Regions from separate parts of the Brevibacillus sp. AG162 genome, predicted to be linked through region 1. Evidence: riboswitches for the same ligand, from Rfam matches in the RefSeq annotation. Region 1 holds a riboswitch; each other region holds the start of a gene.

Region 1 (4,718 bases):
GCATAATACGGCAGATTGAGCATCGTCATGCCGTTGAGTAGCACCCCGATCAGGATGGCTCCCACAAATGTACCAAAAACGTTTGGCTTTCCTGCACCGAATACGGAGAAGCCTACGAAAGCAGCCGCTACTGCATCCATCAGCATGGAGCCGCCGCTACTCACCTGCCCGGTACCGATCCGTGCTGCCAAGAGCATCCCGCCCAAGCCTGCAAAAAGAGCGGAGAGCACATAAGCCAAGGTACGATAGCGATTCACAGGAATCCCCGACAGACGGGCCGCTTCCAAATTGCCGCCTGTCATGTACAGCATTCGCCCCTGCCTCGTATAGGTCAAGTACACATGCGTGATCGCGACAAGTAAAAAGGTCAGGATAACAGGGACTGGTACGGAGAGAATTTCTCCTTGGCCCAGCCATAGGAACCATTCCTGGAATTTTCCCGGAGCCTGTGAGCCGTCCTGCATTGGCATGTTTGCGTAGATCGAGTAGCCTTGGGAATACGTCATATGAATGCCGTTGACGATGTAGAGCATCGCCAAAGTAGCCAGCAAATCAGGAATGCGGATTTTCACAACCAGGAAGGCGTTGACCAGCCCGACGAGCAAGCTGAGTACAATCGGGACAACCAGTGTCGTGAAAACTCCTTGTTCGTACCAAACCATCATCGAAGCAGAAACGACTGTGGTCAACGAAACCGTCGATCCTACAGACAAGTCAAAGCCTCCGACGATCAGCGAGAACGTAACGCCAATCGCAACAAATGTCACAATCGAGATGGAGCGAAGAATGTCCGTCAAGTTGTCGTACGTGAAGAAATACGGGTTGGTCAAACTGAATAACAGCATGACAATGACAATAACTGCAACCGTACCGTATTTGTAAACAAAATCAAATAAACTAAACTTTTTATCTGCCACGTTACTCACCTCCGCTTGCGTAGTACATAATCAGCTCTTGTGTTGCTTCCTCGCGACTCAATTCCTTCACGATCCTGCCCTCGAACATGACGAGAATCCGGTCTGCGATCCCGATGACTTCCTGAAACTCACAGGAGAAATACAGGACACCCTTTTTCTGCTCAGCGAGATTTCCGATCAGGCGGTAAATGTCGCTTTTCGCGCCAATATCTACCCCTTTTGTCGGCTCGTCAAACATAAAGAGGTGAGCGTTTGTATCCAGCCATTTGCCGATTGCGACTTTTTGCTGGTTTCCGCCGCTGAGGAAACCGACCAGCTGCTTGATATCGGCTGTTTTCACACCAAGGCGCTGCACGAGCTCTCTTGCGTTAGCCGCTTCTGCTCCTCTTTTGATAAAACCGAACCAGGACTTCTTTTTCAACGAGGCGACAGACAGGTTGTTCTGCACAGACTCCTCTACGAAAATTCCTTCCTTGCGCCTTTCCTCCGGAACGAGCACGATTCCAGCATCGACGGCGTCTTTTGGCGAGCGCAGTTGGATACGTGTTCCATGCAATCGAACGGCTCCAGCCTTTGCCTCATCTGCACCGAAGAGCAATCGGGCAAGCTCGGTCTTCCCTGCCCCAACCAGACCGACGACGCCAACGATCTCTCCCTCGCGAACCTGCATGTCGACTCCGCGTACTTTGCCGCCAGCCACTCCTGACGCCTCAAAAATCGTTTCGCCAATCGGCACTTCCAGCTTCGGGAACTCCTCGTCGAAGCTTTTGCCCAGCATGTTCGCGATCACTTCGTCCATATTGGTCTTCGCCGTGTCTGTGGTCACGACATGCTGACCATCACGCATAATCGTGATCCGATCACAGATTTCAAAGATTTCCGGCAGGCGGTGGGAAATGTAAATGATCCCGACCCCAGCTTTTTTCAACTGCGCAATGATTTGAAACAGCCGTCCGCTCTCCTTTGTGCTCAACGGCGCGGTCGGTTCATCGAAAATAACGTACTTGGCCTTTTGAACGGTAGCCCGTGCAATCAAAATCAATTGCTTTTCCGACAGCGTACATTCTTCGACGAGCATCCTCACCGGAATGGGGAAGCCGAAATTTTTTAAAATCTGCTCCGATTCGTTGTACAAGCTCTGCCAGTTGATCAGCCCCTTGGTTTTTGCTTGGACAAGCTGGTCGAGCAAAATATTTTCGGCAACGCTCAAATACGGGATCAAGGCGGTGTCCACTTCCTGATATACACATTGAATGCCCTGTGCTTTAGCGTCCTGCGGAGATTGAATCGACACGGACTGGCCATCGATGGTGATTGTACCGCTATCTGCCTGATACGCTCCCGTGAGAATTTTCATCAGGGTGCTCTTCCCCGCGCCATTCGCTCCGAGCAGTGCATGAACCTCCCCTGCGCGCACCTCAAAATCAACGGATCGCAGGGCAGGAACCCCAGAAAACTGCTTCGCTATCCCTTTCATCTGCAATGTGGGCATCATTCACACCTCCTGTTTACCTGCGTGTTCCAACCTCTATAAGGAAAAATCCCGTTGACGATACAGATCAACGGGAAAAGCCAATTTGGTTCTTACTTGCCCCACTCTTGCACGTATTGGGACAGGTCGCCCATCGTTACTTTCTTATCCTTCGGCAGGTCTTCCTGTTTCACCAGCACTGGATTCAGCTTCACGTTGTCTGGCACTTGTTCGCCTTTGATTTTTTGGAACACGGTTTGCGCATGAATGCGTCCGATATTGGATGGGTCTACTGCTGCCGTCGCTGTCCACGGAGAGTTTTCCGCCTGAATCATTTGCAGATCCTCATCGCTCAAATCGATGGAGTATACTTTGATTTCCGTACGCCCTGCCTGCTGGATGGCACGTGTAGCCCCTTTGGCAAATTCATCCCAAGCCGCCCATACTGCTGTGATGTCGCCTTTGTTCGGATACTTTTTCAAGATCGCTTCCATCTGCGTTTGTGTATCGAGTGCCGTATTGTTGGTGGCAGAACCAAATGCCGCAATTTCTTTAATATCCGGGTATTTCTTCTGGAAAGCTTCATACGTGACTTGGCGTTTTTCCATAGGAGCAAAGCCAGCTACCCAAATTTTGACGATGTTTCCTTTGCCGTTTGTATCTGCAGCCAGCTTCTCCAGGCTCAGCTCTGCCAACTTGTTGTCATCCTGCGCCACAACTGGCACACCAGGAATGTTGATGTCTGTATCAAACAGGACGACCGGGATTTTTTTATCCACGGCCTTTTGCGTGCCCTGCTGTAACGCTTCCGCCGTACCATGGTCGATCAGAATGCCATCAAACTTTTGGTTCACAGCCGCGTCGAGGTTGGACGCCATTTTTGCCAGATCGGTATCTGCGTTGAATACGGTCAACTCGCCGCCGTTTTTCTCCACCTCTGTCTTCACGCCATTGATGTATTGTGCAGAGAATGTTCCTACGTTTTGACGCATGATCAGTGCGATTCTCTTCGCCTTCTCTCCCGAAGCACCGCCGTTTGTGCTGCCGGTTCCCGTTGTCGCTCCGCTGCCGCACGCCGTCACAAGAATAGATGCTGCCAAAACAAGTGATGTGATCAGACCGAGTTTCTTTTTCATTGAGATGCTCCCCCTTTTTCTTTTTGAAAACAGATAACAAGATTAAATATTTTGTTTCCCTTCATTCACTTTCAAGAAGGAAACAAAAGCCTCGTAGAAGAAGCGTATTTCCAGTCCAAGCGCCTCTGGAGCCCACCCCAGCGTAGGAAGAAATGGCGGGGAATTTCAGCTTCAGTTATGAAATCCTTCCTCGAACCTTCTACGTTTGAAGCGCTCCCGCCATTTCTTCCGAAGCGGACAGTCTTCACTCACAGCGGGGCGGAGGCCGAAGCGTAGACTGGAAATGCGCTTCTTCCCCACGACAGCTACGCAAAAAATCCTCTTTCACAGAGAAAGAGGACAAAAATCGACAAGATTCTCGCCTCTTATCTGTCAGGTATTCTACCTGTTGGAGTTAGCACCTTGGCTCGAAAGAACGCATTCTCTCGTGCTAGGTTGCCGGGCTTCATAGGGCCATTCCCTCAGCCTTCTCTTGATAAGAGTAGTTTCTATTTTCAAAACGTTTGTATAAGTATATACAGAATATAATCTGGCAATTACCTATCTGTCAACTAGGTTTACCGAAAGAATTTTCTTGATAAATATTCCAGTTTCTTGTGTAACACCAAGAGGGATTTTGTTGTGTCTTGTCGAATTATCGTAGATTGATACAAGCCTAGCAAATATTTGCGATGGGGATGCTACATGAGTCTATTAAAAGAAGTCATTCTTCAATGGTTTTTCGCGATTATCCCGTTTGTGTTTTTCAACATTTATTACCGTGACAAAATGAGGAACTACAGCCGTTCCTTTATCGTCATCACCAGCTCAGCCTGCATGTTTCTCGCGATGACCTTCGCCCCGAGTGTCACGACTGGCATGTTTTTTGATATCCGACATGTCATCATTCTTTTCGGACTGGTTTATGGCGGAATCGAGATTGCCTTGCTCCTTCTGATAGAAGCCTTGGTTTATCGTTACTACCTGGGTGGAGAAGGAACATGGGTTGCCCTGCTGATCCTTACAGTCAATTTTGTCTTGTCACTCTTTTTGTATCGACACTACAAAGCCAGTTATCGGAAAACACTGTATCTTTTTATGACGAGTGCGATTTTTTCTACGGTTGCTTTAGGGACTACTTATTACTTTTTTCCCGCGTATGTAACTCAACACCTCGTTTACTACACCATGCTGATTCCTATTCAAAACTTTTTC
Region 2 (4,718 bases), on a different contig from region 1:
TTAACTGATCTTGCAGCTTGGCCATGTTGTACGTGGTAGCCGGACAAATATCCGGGCACTTGGTAAACATAAACTCCACCAGTCTTACCTTGCCAGCACTTTCATTAAATGTATAGGTTGTTCCGTCACTGTTGTCCAAGGTGAAGTCTGCGATGGGCTTCAACACTTCGATCTTTTCTTGTGTCATGTACTTATAACCAAATACTCCGACGATAGCCAAAATGATAATACCAGCTAATACAGGAAACCAATGTTTCTTCATCGCAGATTCCTGCTGCAATTGTGTTCCTTCACTCATGGGTTGCTTCCTCCCTGCTTGTCCCATGCGTGATGCCTCCTGATTCACGCGGGAGGCATTCACACTGTTTCTTTACCATCTTACTGTTCCACTTCACCTGGCCATGCGAGCATGCCGCCAACCATATTCGCCACGTCATACCCTTGTGCACTCAAATACTCTGTAGCTGTATTGCTTCTGGCACCACTGCGGCAAACCATCACAATCGGAATGTTCTTATCCAGCTCATCGATACGGTGCGGCAAAAAGCCGAGTGGGATCAGCTTTGCCTCTTTGATGTGACCTGCATTCCACTCATCGACTTCGCGTACATCAATGACTTGCAGTTCCTCTTTGGCTTCCAGCTTTTCCAACAGCTCTTGTGGTGTAATTTCTTTTACTCCATGGCTCATCGCTATTTATCCTCCTATATGTACGATCAGATCAGTTGTAACCACCTCCATGATATCACACGCTTTTTTACTTTTCTAACGCGAAGAGCACCTGGCTTCACCTATGCGCTCTTGCTCCCTATTTTCTACCATTATCTCCCATTTCGCTGCGGCAGTAGCCACACGGGATGTGAACAGCTTGAGACAAAACCGTTACAAATTAATGGCATGAGTGAACACCTTTCATCCATATATACACAAAATCCTCCCCGATAACTGTATATTTCACATTGACAGCGAGGTTTTATTTTCATACAATTACGACAACAATCATTATCATCAAGAGCGGTGGAGGGACAGGCCCTACGAAACCCGGCAACCAGCAAACTAGCTGCATGGTGCCAATTCCTGCAGAATCCAGTGATTCTGAGAGATGAACAAAAGCCCGTGCATGATCGGAGCCCTTCTTCTTCTCAGGAGAATGCTCCGTTTTTTTATTAGCCGATTTCCATAGTAAAAGGAGAGATGGACATGTCCGATCAACAACAATGGAAGCCAGAAACACTTGCGGTTCACGGCGGGCAGGAGGTTGACCCTGTAACAGGCTCACGTGCTGTTCCGATCTATCAGACGACCTCCTATGTTTTCCGCGATACAGAGCATGCAGCGAATCTGTTTGGCTTAAAAGAGTTTGGGAATATCTATACACGCATCATGAATCCGACGCAGGATGTGTTTGAGAAGCGTGTTGCCCTGCTCGAAGGTGGTGTTGGTGCACTCGCGACCGCATCCGGGCAAGCTGCCATTACATTCGCCATCTTGAATATTGCGCATGCAGGAGACGAGATTGTTGCTTCCAGCAGCCTCTACGGCGGTACCTACAACCTGTTCGCTCACACGCTTCCCCGCCTCGGTATCAAGGTTCATTTTGCTGATCAATCCAATCCGGAAAATTTCCGTGCCTCTATCAATGAAAAGACAAAAGCCGTGTTTTGCGAGACAATCGGCAATCCGCGCATTGATGTCGCCGATATTGAGGCCATCGCCGATATTGCCCACGAAAATGGCGTACCTTTAATCGTAGACAACACCTTCGCGACTCCGATTTTGTGCCGTCCTTTTGAGCACGGGGCCGATATTGTCGTGCACTCCACCACCAAATTCATCGGCGGCCACGGAACAGCCATTGGCGGTATCATCGTAGACTCAGGAAAATTCGACTGGAACAACGGGAAATTCCCTGGCTTGACTACACCAGATCCAAGCTACCATGGTGTCGTCTATACAGAAGCTGTTGGTCCACTCGCCTATATTATCAAGGCACGCGTCCAGCTCCAGCGCGATATCGGCGCTGCCGTCGCTCCGATCAACTCGTTCTTGTTCCTGCAAGGATTAGAAACCTTGCATCTGCGCATCGAGCGGCATAGCCAGAACGCCTTGGCAGTAGCCCAGTTCCTCGCCAATCACTCTGCTGTAGAGTGGGTGAATTATCCGGGACTGGAATCAGACTCTCAGCATGAATTGGCACAAAAATATTTTCCAAAAGGTGCTGGCGCGATCCTGACATTTGGAATTCGCGGTGGCGTTGAGGCAGGAAAAACATTGATCGAGTCAGTGAAGCTGTTCTCCCATCTCGCAAATGTAGGGGACTCCAAGTCACTCATCATTCATCCAGCGAGCACAACACATCAGCAGATGACGGAAGAAGAGCAGGCAGCCGCCGGAGTGACCCCGGGACTTATTCGCCTCTCCGTCGGCACAGAGTCGATCGACGATATCATTTCTGATTTGGAGCAAGCGCTGCAGCGTGCGTCGAAATTATCCACGGTAGGCTAGCCATACCTTTGACAGGACAGAAGAATCACGTGATCTCTTCGGATAGAGATTGGTGATTCTTCTTTTCCTTTTCTATTTTCGTTCGAAAAATATTGAATTTTACATTCGGAATTTATAAAATACATAATCATGTACAAATTTTGGAAGGATGGTCACATGAAAATTTTGAACATTGGCAGTGAACGAACAACTTATCGGGTGGAGGTCACGTACTCTCCTTTATTCGAAGCTTCCTTGGGAATCGCTGCCGCTACCTACGATCAATTGCATCACACGATGGAACACCCTCCTGCCTACTGGCGTCAACTGTTGGACGAGCTGTCCCCTTCTGTACGGCAAGAGGTCGACTATGCGAAGGAGCACAATACGTGGAAGACGCTTTTGCAACTGCTCGATCTTTGCCCTTTCGCTGATCTGGATTCCTTTCTCTCGTATGTCAGAGAGCTCTCAACAGAACAGCTCCGATACGAGGCCCTCCCTTATCTAGGTGAAAACATGCAGGATGCACGGCGGAATGCTGCACGAGGAAGCAAAGACGCTTGCGCCGCTTTGCAGAAAGCGTGCCGCGCGCACCTCTTTTTTGAATCGTATATCGGACATATGACTTCCGTGGATGCAGAAGAGCTGCGAGGTCATATTCTCCGATTGATGGAAGGCTGGTATACCACTCATATCAAGCCGCATGAGGAAGAAATCGTTCGCATGCTAGAACGGGATTGGTCGCAAAAGCAAAACAAGCTAGCAAAGCTTAACCCGGAAGCCTTGGTGGAGTATGCGACAGGATCGAACTATCTCCCTGAGCCTGCCGTGACACGCGTACTGTTGATTCCGCAAGCGATCTATCGCCCGTGGACCGTACAGGCCGATGCTGTTGGGACGAAAATTTTTTATTACCCTGTTGCCGACGAAAATTTGCACGATGCTGTAGATCCTTATCAGCCACCCCCTTCACTGGTGCAAGCCTTAAAAGCACTCGGAGATGAGCACAGGCTCCGCATGGTCAAAATGCTGGCGGAAAAGGACCTGAGTCTGCAAGAGATAACAGATCAACTCTCCATGGCGAAATCGACCGTGCACCATCACTTGTCCATGCTGCGGTCTGCCCATCTCGTTGAAACGGCAGGCTCCCGATACAGACTCCGCCGTCATAAGCTGGACAAGCTCCCCCTGTTGTGGGATGAATTCCTGGACAGGAGCAGCACCTCATGAACCAAACCGTAGTACAAGCCTCTGTCTGGCAGCAGCGTTCTTATCGTTGGATTCTTTTCGGCCAGCTCATTTCAGAACTCGGCGCCTCACTCGGTACCCTCGCCAATAGCTGGATCATCTATCAGGCAACTGGCTCTCAAGGTGCGGTCGGGCAGATGTGGCTTTTGTATTTCTTGCCGTCTCTCGCTATTCAGTTGGTAGCCGGACCGTACATCGACCGATTCGACAAGAAGCGTGTCATGCTTTTTTCTCAATGGATGCGAGCTGCTGCGTTTTGTTTGTCCTTTGCGGTCATTACTTCCGGGACAGATTCGCTCTGGCCGTTGTATTTCACTGCCTTGATCAACGGTCTCGTTCAACCGCTGTATGTGCCAGCCAGCCAGTCGCTCCTCCCTGCTCTGGTCAAAAGAGAGCAGCTCCTCCAAGCCAATGCCTATTTGGATAGTGTCCTGCGAATTGCCTTGATTACAGGTCCTCCTTTGGGTGGGATTCTCGTAGCGAGTATCGGCGGTGAATGGGTACTCGCATTGGTCGCGATCAGCTATGCGCTCAGCGGTTTCTTTCTGGTTCTTTGTCCACTCGCCCCAGCGGATAGCGCCACCAAGAAGCAACCGTGGTTCGTCATGTTTAAGGCTGGTCTTGCGATTTTTTGGCAGAAGCCCCTTCTGCTCTGGCTTGGCCTGTACTCGGCTCTCGTCCAATTTGCTGTCGGAGTCACGCTCGTACTAAACCTGCCTTTTGTAGCCGGGGAGCTGCAAGGCACCTCGTTTCATGTCGGCTTGTTTTTGGCTGGTTATCCGTTGGGATATTTCTTCGGCTCCTTGCTCGTGCCTCGCTTCCGTAGCAGCCTTGGACAGCCCCTGATCATGTTGGGATCACTGGTACTAGGCGGCTTGAGCTTTGTTGCGATAGGCTTTACCCATGATATCTGGCTCGCAATCACCATCGAACTACTGGCTGGTCTGTTTGCTCCTTTTTTCCAAGTACATAGCACAAGCCTGTAT
Region 3 (4,718 bases), on a different contig from region 1:
GGCAAAGCACTACATTTCCACCCGGAAGTTCAAATTCTTGGCAGATAGCCCCCAGTTCTTTATCGTGGAATACTGCGCTCTTCTTCCATCCAAACCAGCTTTGCCAACGTGCGGTTGCTTCTTCCAGATCCTTTACGGCAAAGCCTACTGACTGGAGATGGGCTGCACCGTTTGGATGTGCGCCAATGATCCCACGATTCGTCAAATCTTCCAGTCTCTCTTCATCCGTTTGCGACCATTCAATGAGAAATGGCGGTAGAAGGGCACTATCTGCATCTTCGAGGAACAGCATCCGCCACCGAAGCGTCGTGCCATCATCACGCGTACGACTTCCCGCAACAGGTCCAGTAACCTGCAACCCTTGACTTCGCAGGCGCTCTGCCCATGCATCCATCTCGTTGGTCCGAAGCGCAATCTGACCGAATCCTTCTCCCTTTGCTTTATCCTCAATGCATTGACGTACGAGCGGATTATCTGATTGTCGAGCAAGCTCTTCGCGTTCAACCGCCAAAAATTCAACATACGAAAGCCCGAAATAACTAAGGCTATTCCATGTCCCCCAAGACGCATGACGCCCTCCAGCTACCGCATGAAATCCCGCTTGGCAAAATTGTTCCGATGCTTCCTGTGGAGTTCGCTGTACAAAATGAACCAAATGATCAAAAGTTAATCGCACCTTTTTTCGCCTCTTTTCGTATTACTTATAGGATATCAAAATTCATTTATGTAAGGATAGAAATACAAGGGGGAAAAATGAACGATACCAGATCAAGCCGGGTAAAAGCTCGGCGCAAGCAATCACGCAGAAAATGGGTACGGGCTGGAAAGAGCACACTCCTATTTAGCGTGTTGGCCATCTTCGTCGTCGGAACCTACTACCTATTCCAAATTGCCATGGATGGAGAACATGCCAACCCGGACACGCAGCCTGCTCCTGACAATACGGTGAACCAAAAGTCTAATGTGCAGCTCACTTTTGTTGGTGACATTATGATGTCAGGGAATGTAGAGAAAACCTTACTCGCAAACAGCTATGACTACCCATATAAGCATGTAAGCTCGCTCTTTTTGCAAGATGACCTCACGATTGCCAATTTGGAGACGCCGGTCACTGCCACAGGTGTTGCTGCACAGAACAAGGCGTATGTCTACAAGTCATCGCCACTTGCTGTTCCTGCCATGAAAAACGCTGGGATTGATGTGGTGAATCTCGCCAATAATCACTCCATGGACCAAGGAGTCCCGGGATTGCTGGATACTTTTGACGCTTTGGACGAAAACCGGATTGAATATGTCGGCGCCGGTAAGGATGCCAGCCGTGCCTATTCACCTGTATTCGTTGAAAAGAATGGCATCAAGATCGCGATTCTCGGCTTCAGCAGGGTCATTCCCGAAACAAGCTGGTTTGCAGGGGATTCCCAGCCAGGTATGGCCGCTTCCTATGATCCGACGCTGGCAGTGAAAGCGATCCAAGATGCGAACAGCCAAGCGGATCTCGTCGTGGTGATTGCACACTGGGGCAAGGAACGCTCCGATTATCCTGTCGATCATCAAAAAGAGCTGTCTCGTGCCTACATCGATGCTGGTGCAGATTTGATTGTCGGTGGTCATCCCCACGTACTTCAAGGCTTTGAACGATACAACGACAAATGGATTTCGTACAGTCTTGGCAATTTCATTTTCACACGATCAAACGAGCCTAAGACATGGGAGACGATGGTCCTGCAAGCAAGCTGTACGAAAAACGCTGATTGTGAGCTGACGATGCTCCCCGTTCACGCAGAATTGGGACAAGCCGTACCGATGAACGAAAGCAACGGCGCTGCCCTGCTAAAACGCATTGAATCCATTTCGGAGAGTGTCGACATACAAAGTGACGGGCGTGTACAGCCGCGTGCAAAAGCAGTGGAGACTGCCCCCTGACAAAAGAAGCCGTGTTTCCAGGTAACTAGAAATACGGCTTTTCTTCTTATTATTCCTCTAACTTACGCAGATTCGATAATGGGGAAGCAGCGCACATCTAAGCCAAAATCATTTTTCAATAGGGACTCATGCTCTTCATTGATTCCTGTCACGATCAAACCTGCACGCAAGACGCCACCCAAGTCGAATTGGACTTTTAGCTTATGCACGTTTACTCCTGCCTGCTGAAGGAAATGCAAGACACGATCTGGCGTAGCAGTATGACATGAGCCCTCAAGATAGCAGAGGACGTGTTCTGCCGAGTCCAACGTGACTCCAGCTTTGTCAGCCGTTTTTTCTTTCCAGGTAGGATGCGGTGTGAATGGCTGCGTCAATAAATAGGCCAAATCCTCGACGACAGCACTTGCTGTAGGGAGCTCTCCTGCCCCTCTTCCTGTAAACAACAAGTCTCCCACGATGTTGCCGGATAGTTGTACAGCATTAAACGCGTCGTGGATTTGTGCCAACGGATGGCTCAGCGGAAGCATGGTTGGTTCAACAGATAGGCGAATTCCTTTTTCAGCTTGATAGGCCTGCGCGATCAGCTTGATCCGGTACCCCAGCTCGCTCGCAATCCAAATGTGACCTGCTGACAAATCTGCAATTCCTTTGCGAACAACATCAGCTAAAGGCAGCGATTCCCCGTAAACAAGCTGTGCCAAGATATACAACTTGTACATAGCATCAAAGCCTTCCACATCCGAGCGAGGGTCTGCTTCCGCATAGCCAAGCTCCTGCGCTTGCTTGAGCACCTCCTGGTAAGAGAGCTGCTCTGCCTCCATTTTCGTCAAAATGAAATTCGTTGTTCCGTTGAGAATACCGCGAACCCCTTGAATATCGTTCGTGCGAAGGAACTGCCTGAGCACGCTCAAGATCGGGATGCCCCCTGCGACACTCGCTTCATAGGCAAGATGTACTTGATGCTGATTTGCCAAATCGACTAGCTCTGTTCCTTTTTTCGCCAGGAGTTCTTTGTTGGCAGTTACTACATGGCAGCCCTTTTCGATCAAAGCACGGACGTAGTCATAGGTAGGTTCTACACCGCCCATGACCTCCACCACGATGTCCACATCGCTTCTTAATACATCCTCAAAGTCAGTTGTCAGTAAAGCAGGGTCGACTTGAACCGCCCGCTCTTTTTCCGAGTCACGTACCAATGCTTTGACGATCTCAATTCGTTTTCCCAGACGAGAAGCCAACTTCTCCTGTTGCGAACGGATCGTTTTGATTACGCCTCCACCCACTGTTCCCAATCCCAATAATCCCACGCGTACCACTTCTGCACTCATTCTGACCACCCCATACCCCGAATTTTAGATAAAAAGAAAAGCCATCTTCGATAAGAAGAAGGCTTGTTAGCAGCTAATGCTCCCCCTCCTTATCTCCCAGGACGTATATGTCCTGCAGGAATTGGCACCTTGTCACAAAATATGTGTGACGGTTGCCGGGCTTCATCGGGCCAGTCCCTCCACCTCTCTGGATAAAGAAAATATGAAATTGAAAAAACCTTCTTCGCTAAGAAGAAGGTTCATCTACTAATGGAGTAACCCGCTTCTTATCTTTCGAGACGAAACGTCTCGCAGGAATTGGCACCTTGTCGCAATATGCAACGGTTGCCGGGCTTCATCGGGCCAGACCCTCCACCTCTCTGGATAAGAACCATTTATGCTGTTGAGCTTTATTCTAAGAAATTCCAAGGCAAGCGTCAACAAAATTCTTTCTTTTCTGATTGCATGCTGATTTGGCAAGGCTTTCAGTTGTGGGTGAACAGGCTTTCTACCTCTTCCATACTGCAGCACGTGCAATGAAACACGCCCTAAGGAACCTGTTTCCACCTATGAAATTGTCTTTTCTCACTTCTACTCTCAGATTTTGCCTTACCCCAAATACCGCTCTTTTAAAATGGTACTGTGGTGAGCTTCATGTCCTGCAATCGCATAGGCCAACGTCCTTGCAGATAGCTTGTTTCCGTTGGCAAGTCCTGTACGCAACCACGCTTCTGGAGAGATTCCGCGGACCTGCGCGATGGTGGAGGCCCGGACAGCCTTATACTCTTCCAATAAATCTGAGAAGTCTCTTAGCTGAAAACATCCGTGTTCGACAAAAGCATTCTCATCAAAACCGACGAGGGGTGTCTGATCTCCTCTCGCGATTCTCAGCAAACGATAGCTCATGATGCGTTCTGCATCGACGAGATGACCCAAAACCTCTTTTACCGTCCATTTGCCTGGTGCATACCGATAATCAATTTGCTCGGGCGCAAGTGACGAAAATAGCGCTACTTGCCTCTCTCCTTGCTGCGTGAGGATCGTTTGCAGCTCCCCCTCTGGTACAAGTCCAATATAATAGTCGAAATAAGCAGCGTATTCATCGCGCTCTGGTCGTCTGAGCATGTGCTTCCCACTCCTCGTTATTTATTTTATCTGCAAAAAAGCCACGCTTACACCAAGCCCACTATGAATGAACCCGCCTGATCTTCATAGGGGTGACTGTCACCATTACACGCTATGTAAGCCTTCAAACAATAGGACCCTTGCCGGGGCTGCATCCGTGCCGATCAGCTTGAGTGGTGCAGCTACCAGAAAATACTCACCTGGCGGGACCTCTGCGAGCCGCAAGCCTTCCACGACAATGACTCCCGCTGCAAACAGCTTTTTATGTGTGGGGTGCCCTTCCTGGCTGCGTTCGATTCCAAGTGCATCGGTACCAATGCCCCGTACCCCCAGCTCACTTAAATATTCCGCACCTTCCTCTGA
Region 4 (4,718 bases), on a different contig from region 1:
CGCCAGAAGAGTTTGGGCCGCCCTTATATGTATCCGGTTTTTCCCGTGCGCTTTTCGGATTGGAAAAATAGCTTGATACGCGCACCTTTGTCCTTACTACCGAGACGACTTATGTTTTTTACTCCAAAACAGAAGATGCGGTTCGACCCTGAGAGGGGGAGGCAAAAAGAGGACATCGATTAACGAGAGAGAGGGAGTTTATGAAGGTCAATGATGAGGTCAAAGCTGGTAACACCATTTCGTCTCTTCACACGGGTTTTATTGTGCTATCCACGCAAGTCGGGGTTGGGATCCTGGGATTCCAGCGAGTTGTAGCCAAAGAAGCTGGACATGATGCGTGGATATCCGTCTTGATGGCAGGCATTGTGACGCATGTAACCATCTGGGTCATCTTAAAGACTTTGAAGAGATATCCGTCCGCCGACCTTTACGGAATTCATCAGGAGGTTTACGGGAAACACCTAGGGGCATTTTTGAGCCTGTTTTATATCTTGTATTTTTTCTTGTCGGCAACGATTATTCTGCGCGGTTATGTCGAGGTTGTGCAGACTTGGGTTTTTCCCAAATTGGCTACATGGGTGTTGACCGCCATTATCCTCTTTCTTGCCTGGTACACGATTCTTGGGGGAATTCGGATTATTGCCGGGTATATTTTTTTCTCTGTATCTGTTGCGATCTGGTTGGTTGGTGATTTGTTCTTTCCCTTGCGCTTTGCTGAATGGGATTATTTACGTCCGGTATTGGAAGCGAATATAGGGCAACTGCTAAAAGGGATGATAGGCATGTCATTGTCAACGATTGGATTTGAAGTACTGTATGCCGTCTATCCCTTTGTGCAGGATAAAGAGCGCTTAAATCGGGGGGCGCAGTTTGGCGCGCTGACAACCAACTTGATCTACTTGTTTGTGATGATTGTTTCCTTGGTGTTTTTCAGTCAGGGGCAATTGATGAGAACCATATGGCCAACTTTGAATTTGAAAAAAATGGTGTACTTCCCAATTCTGGAGCGGTTTGAGCTGGTTGCCATCTCCATCTGGATGATCATTATCCTTCCGAATGTCATTATGTACATCTGGTCTGGAGTACGAGGATTGAAACGGATTTTTGGCTGGAATATGAGAAATATCTTGTATAGTATATTGCCGATCATATTCATATCTTCGCTGTTCATTGTCACTAGAGAGGAAATGAACACAATGAACGATATTTACGGCCAGATTGGGATGTATCTGGCTTATGCGTATCCTTATGTTCTTTACCTGTTGGTAGCTTGGAGGCAGGGGACAGGTGGAGTCAAGGAGGAATCTGCTGATGTATCGGTGCCAAAATAAGGGATGGTTGATCGAGAAGAGAGGGTTTACCCTTTTGCTTGTGCTCCTTTTTTCAGTTGCGGGGTGCTCTAATCAACAAATTTTTGATGAAACAGGTCTCGTAACCCTGGTTGGATACGACCTGACAAAAGATAGAAATATTCGGGCAACCATTGTAATGCCCTCCATTAATCCCGAGGCAAAAGAAAAAATGCAGATAATGTCTGATGTTGGAGAGACGAGCAAGGGCATAAGGGATAAGACAAACTTGCAGTCGGACAAACGTGTCTTGGCAGGCCAGTTGCGGGTAGCGCTCTATGGAAAGGATATGGCCAAGGCAGGAATCGGAAGCCTAATCGATACGCTGTACCGCGATCCATCGCTCTCAAGCAGAATCTTCCTTTGTGTGTACGAGGGGGAGACATATGAATTACTGACATATCCCTATAAATCACAGGGCAATATTGGAACGTACATGTATCGGATGATCGATCAAAATATCAAAGGTGAGAAAATCCCATCCTCAACGATTCATGAATTTATTCGAGCCTATTATGACGAGGGAATCGATTCGCAAATGCCCTATGTATCACGCAAAGGAGACGAAATTGTTATCAAAGGCGTGGCGTTGTTTAAAGGAGATAAATATATTGATTCGATTTCTCCCAGCGAAGCATTTATCTTAAAGCTGATTCGGGGCAAGTACAAGACGGGCAGCTATGAGATATCAGTCCCTGCTAAAACTTTTAATATGACTCCAAACAGCCCAGCGGGAGAAAAAGAAGAGGTGCAATTAGTCTTTGATACGATCAACAGCGAGTCAAAAGTCCAATTGGAACAGGTTGATCCACCAAAATTCAAAGTGAATATCCATCTAAAAGCCCGCATTTTGGAGCTGACCGTTCCGATTAAGCTGGATAATCCGAGGTTGATGAGGAAGATGGAGGAGGCCCTGGAGAAGGAATTAGTAAGACAAGCAAGGATAGTCATGAAAAAGCTCCAAGATTTGGAGGTCGACCCGACTGGCTTTGGCATTGTCTATAAGGCAAACGTGAGGGGAAAAGAGAAAATGGCTATGGATGAATGGAGAGAGAAGTACAAAAAGGCGAAGTTTGAATTTCAAGTAAAGGCGACAGTTACCCGTAATGGTGTAATGGACTAAGTGTGATACAAAAAAACTTTTCCTACTATTACTATTGACGTGATATTTTCAAAAAGGATATAATCCGTTTTGTATCATCATGAAAGAGAAAAAACGAACATAATATACGTAGATATCTTTCTTATCAAGAGAGGCGGAGGGACAGGCCCTATGAAGCCCGGCAGCCGGTTCATTTTCGAATGAACGTCGCGGTGCCAATTCCTACAGGATTGTTTGGATCTTGTGTAGATGAGAAGGGTGGATGCGAACGTATACATTGCGTTGCAGCCCCTTTTTCGTTTATGAAAAAGGGGTTTTCATATTTTATCAAGATTGTGGTCGGGAGGTGGATGCGTTGATCCAACTGCGTCATTTGCATAAAAGCTATCAAGTACAAGGTAAAACCATCCCAGCGTTAACGGGGATCGACCTTTCCATAGAGCAAGGTGAAATATACGGGATTATCGGACACTCTGGTGCAGGGAAAAGTACATTGATCCGGTGCATCAATTTGCTAGAGCGCCCAACTTCAGGGGAAGTTATTGTAGACGGCGTCGATTTAACAAAGCTGGATGAAGGCAAGCTGCAAGAAAAGCGCCGCGCAATCGGCATGATTTTTCAGCACTTCAACTTGCTGTCTTCTTCGACAGTCGGCGAAAATGTCGCGTTCCCGCTCAAGCTGGCAAAGCGTCCGAAGGCAGAAATTGATAAGAAAGTAAACGAGCTGCTGAAGCTGGTTGGGTTAGAGGCACATAAGGACAAATATCCGTCTCAGCTGTCTGGCGGACAGAAGCAGCGTGTCGGGATCGCCCGTGCGCTCGCGAATGATCCAAAAGTGCTGCTCTGTGACGAAGCTACCTCGGCTCTCGATCCGCAGACAACGAATTCCATTCTCGCACTCCTCTTGGATATCAACCGCAAGCTGGGCTTGACCATTGTGTTGATTACCCACGAGATGCACGTCATTCGCTCTATTTGTGATCGTGTCGGCGTGATTGATGGAGGAAAGATCGTCGAGTCGGGTAACGTACTGGATGTATTCCTTCGTCCGAAGCATCCAACGACACAGGAATTCGTGGAGCAAGTAGCGGATTCTACAGAGCTGCGCGAAGCAGTCGAGCACGAAAAGGCTTCGGGGAACCGCACGATTGCTCGTGTCACCTTCCTCGGAGAAAAAACGTACCAGCCGATCCTGTTCCAAACGATGCAAGAGACAGGTACGGTGTTCAGTATTTTGCAGGGAACGATCTCCCGTATGAAAGATACGCCGTATGGTCAGTTGGTGATCGAGCTGGAAGGCGATGTCGCACAGAATCAAAAGACCATTGAGACGCTGCGCCAACGTGGCTTGGAAGTAGAGGTGATATAAATGGACTGGACATTCGAAAATGTGGATTGGGCTGAAATCGGCGAAGGTACGATGGACACGCTCACGATGCTCGGCTTCTCCACTCTGTTTACCGTCCTGATTGGTTTGCCGTTGGGCATCATTCTGTTTTTGACTTCACGCGGACAGCTTCTGCAAAACCGCACTTTTTATACGATCGCATCATTCGTTGTCAACGTATTGCGTTCGGTACCGTTTATCATTTTGATGATCCTGCTGATTCCTGTGACGAAAATGATCGTAGGAACCTCACTCGGCGTACTGGGTGCCATTCCGCCGCTTGTATTTGGTGCCGCTCCGTTTTTCGCGCGTTTGGTGGAAACCTCGCTGCGTGAGATTGATAAAGGCGTGATTGAGGCCGCACAATCTATGGGGGCTTCCAATTGGCAGATCGTCTGGAATGTCCTTTTGCCAGAGTCTAGATCAGGCCTGATCGCGGGTATTACGATCACGACGGTTACGCTGGTCTCCTACACTGCAATGTCTGGGGTAATTGGCGGCGGTGGTTTGGGTGACTTGGCGATCCGATACGGTTATCAGCGTTTCCAAACCGATGTCATGATTGTGACTGTTGTTATTTTGCTGGTGATGGTACAAATCTTACAATCGCTGGGGGACCGTCTGGTTCTCAAGTTCAGCCGCAAGTAGGATTTTTCCATATAGGGTTTCAAATAATAAGATAAATACATGCAAGGGGGAAATCATTCATGAAAAAGCTAGTCGTATCTGTACTTTCTACTGTATTGGCATTTTCTTTGGCAGCTTGCGGAGGCAAAACGGAAACAGCACCTGCTCCAGCTGAAGGCGGCGCACAAGGCGGACAACAGGAAGTAACATTGAAGGTAGGCGCTTCTCCCGTTCCACATGCAGCAATCTTGAA

Evidence for each region. A riboswitch is a leader RNA that binds a small molecule or an ion and turns the genes downstream of it on or off. The one in region 1 is predicted to bind S-adenosylmethionine.
Region 2: linked by a shared signal. The riboswitch ahead of FB479_RS26300 (homocysteine synthase) and the one ahead of FB479_RS22080 (sugar ABC transporter substrate-binding protein) in region 1 are both predicted to bind S-adenosylmethionine.
Region 3: linked by a shared signal. The riboswitch ahead of FB479_RS01820 (homoserine dehydrogenase) and the one ahead of FB479_RS22080 (sugar ABC transporter substrate-binding protein) in region 1 are both predicted to bind S-adenosylmethionine.
Region 4: linked by a shared signal. The riboswitch ahead of FB479_RS26215 (methionine ABC transporter ATP-binding protein) and the one ahead of FB479_RS22080 (sugar ABC transporter substrate-binding protein) in region 1 are both predicted to bind S-adenosylmethionine.

What each region holds. Positions count from the first base shown of each region.
Region 1 covers NZ_VFNO01000008.1:77,599-82,316, forward strand. The annotation lists gene FB479_RS22070 (ABC transporter permease) at 1-917, opposite strand, end outside; gene FB479_RS22075 (sugar ABC transporter ATP-binding protein) at 919-2,409, opposite strand; gene FB479_RS22080 (sugar ABC transporter substrate-binding protein) at 2,502-3,524, opposite strand; SAM riboswitch class I at 3,887-4,006, opposite strand; gene FB479_RS22090 (ATP-binding protein) at 4,209-4,718, shown strand, end outside.
Region 2 covers NZ_VFNO01000012.1:77,617-82,334, forward strand. The annotation lists gene FB479_RS26290 (SCO family protein) at 1-298, opposite strand, end outside; gene FB479_RS26295 (rhodanese-like domain-containing protein) at 379-690, opposite strand; SAM riboswitch class I at 1,003-1,109, shown strand; gene FB479_RS26300 (homocysteine synthase) at 1,201-2,505, shown strand; gene FB479_RS26305 (ArsR/SmtB family transcription factor) at 2,662-3,714, shown strand; gene FB479_RS26310 (MFS transporter) at 3,711-4,718, shown strand, end outside.
Region 3 covers NZ_VFNO01000001.1:393,037-397,754, reverse strand. The annotation lists gene FB479_RS01830 (VOC family protein) at 1-676, opposite strand, end outside; gene FB479_RS01825 (CapA family protein) at 754-1,923, shown strand; gene FB479_RS01820 (homoserine dehydrogenase) at 1,986-3,251, opposite strand; SAM riboswitch class I at 3,338-3,449, opposite strand; SAM riboswitch class I at 3,515-3,621, opposite strand; gene FB479_RS01815 (DinB family protein) at 3,840-4,355, opposite strand; gene FB479_RS01810 (cyclase family protein) at 4,461-4,718, opposite strand, start outside.
Region 4 covers NZ_VFNO01000012.1:59,506-64,223, reverse strand. The annotation lists gene FB479_RS26230 (spore germination protein) at 1-183, shown strand, start outside; gene FB479_RS26225 (GerAB/ArcD/ProY family transporter) at 201-1,331, shown strand; gene FB479_RS26220 (Ger(x)C family spore germination protein) at 1,312-2,472, shown strand; SAM riboswitch class I at 2,591-2,707, shown strand; gene FB479_RS26215 (methionine ABC transporter ATP-binding protein) at 2,807-3,820, shown strand; gene FB479_RS26210 (methionine ABC transporter permease) at 3,821-4,486, shown strand; gene FB479_RS26205 (MetQ/NlpA family ABC transporter substrate-binding protein) at 4,546-4,718, shown strand, end outside.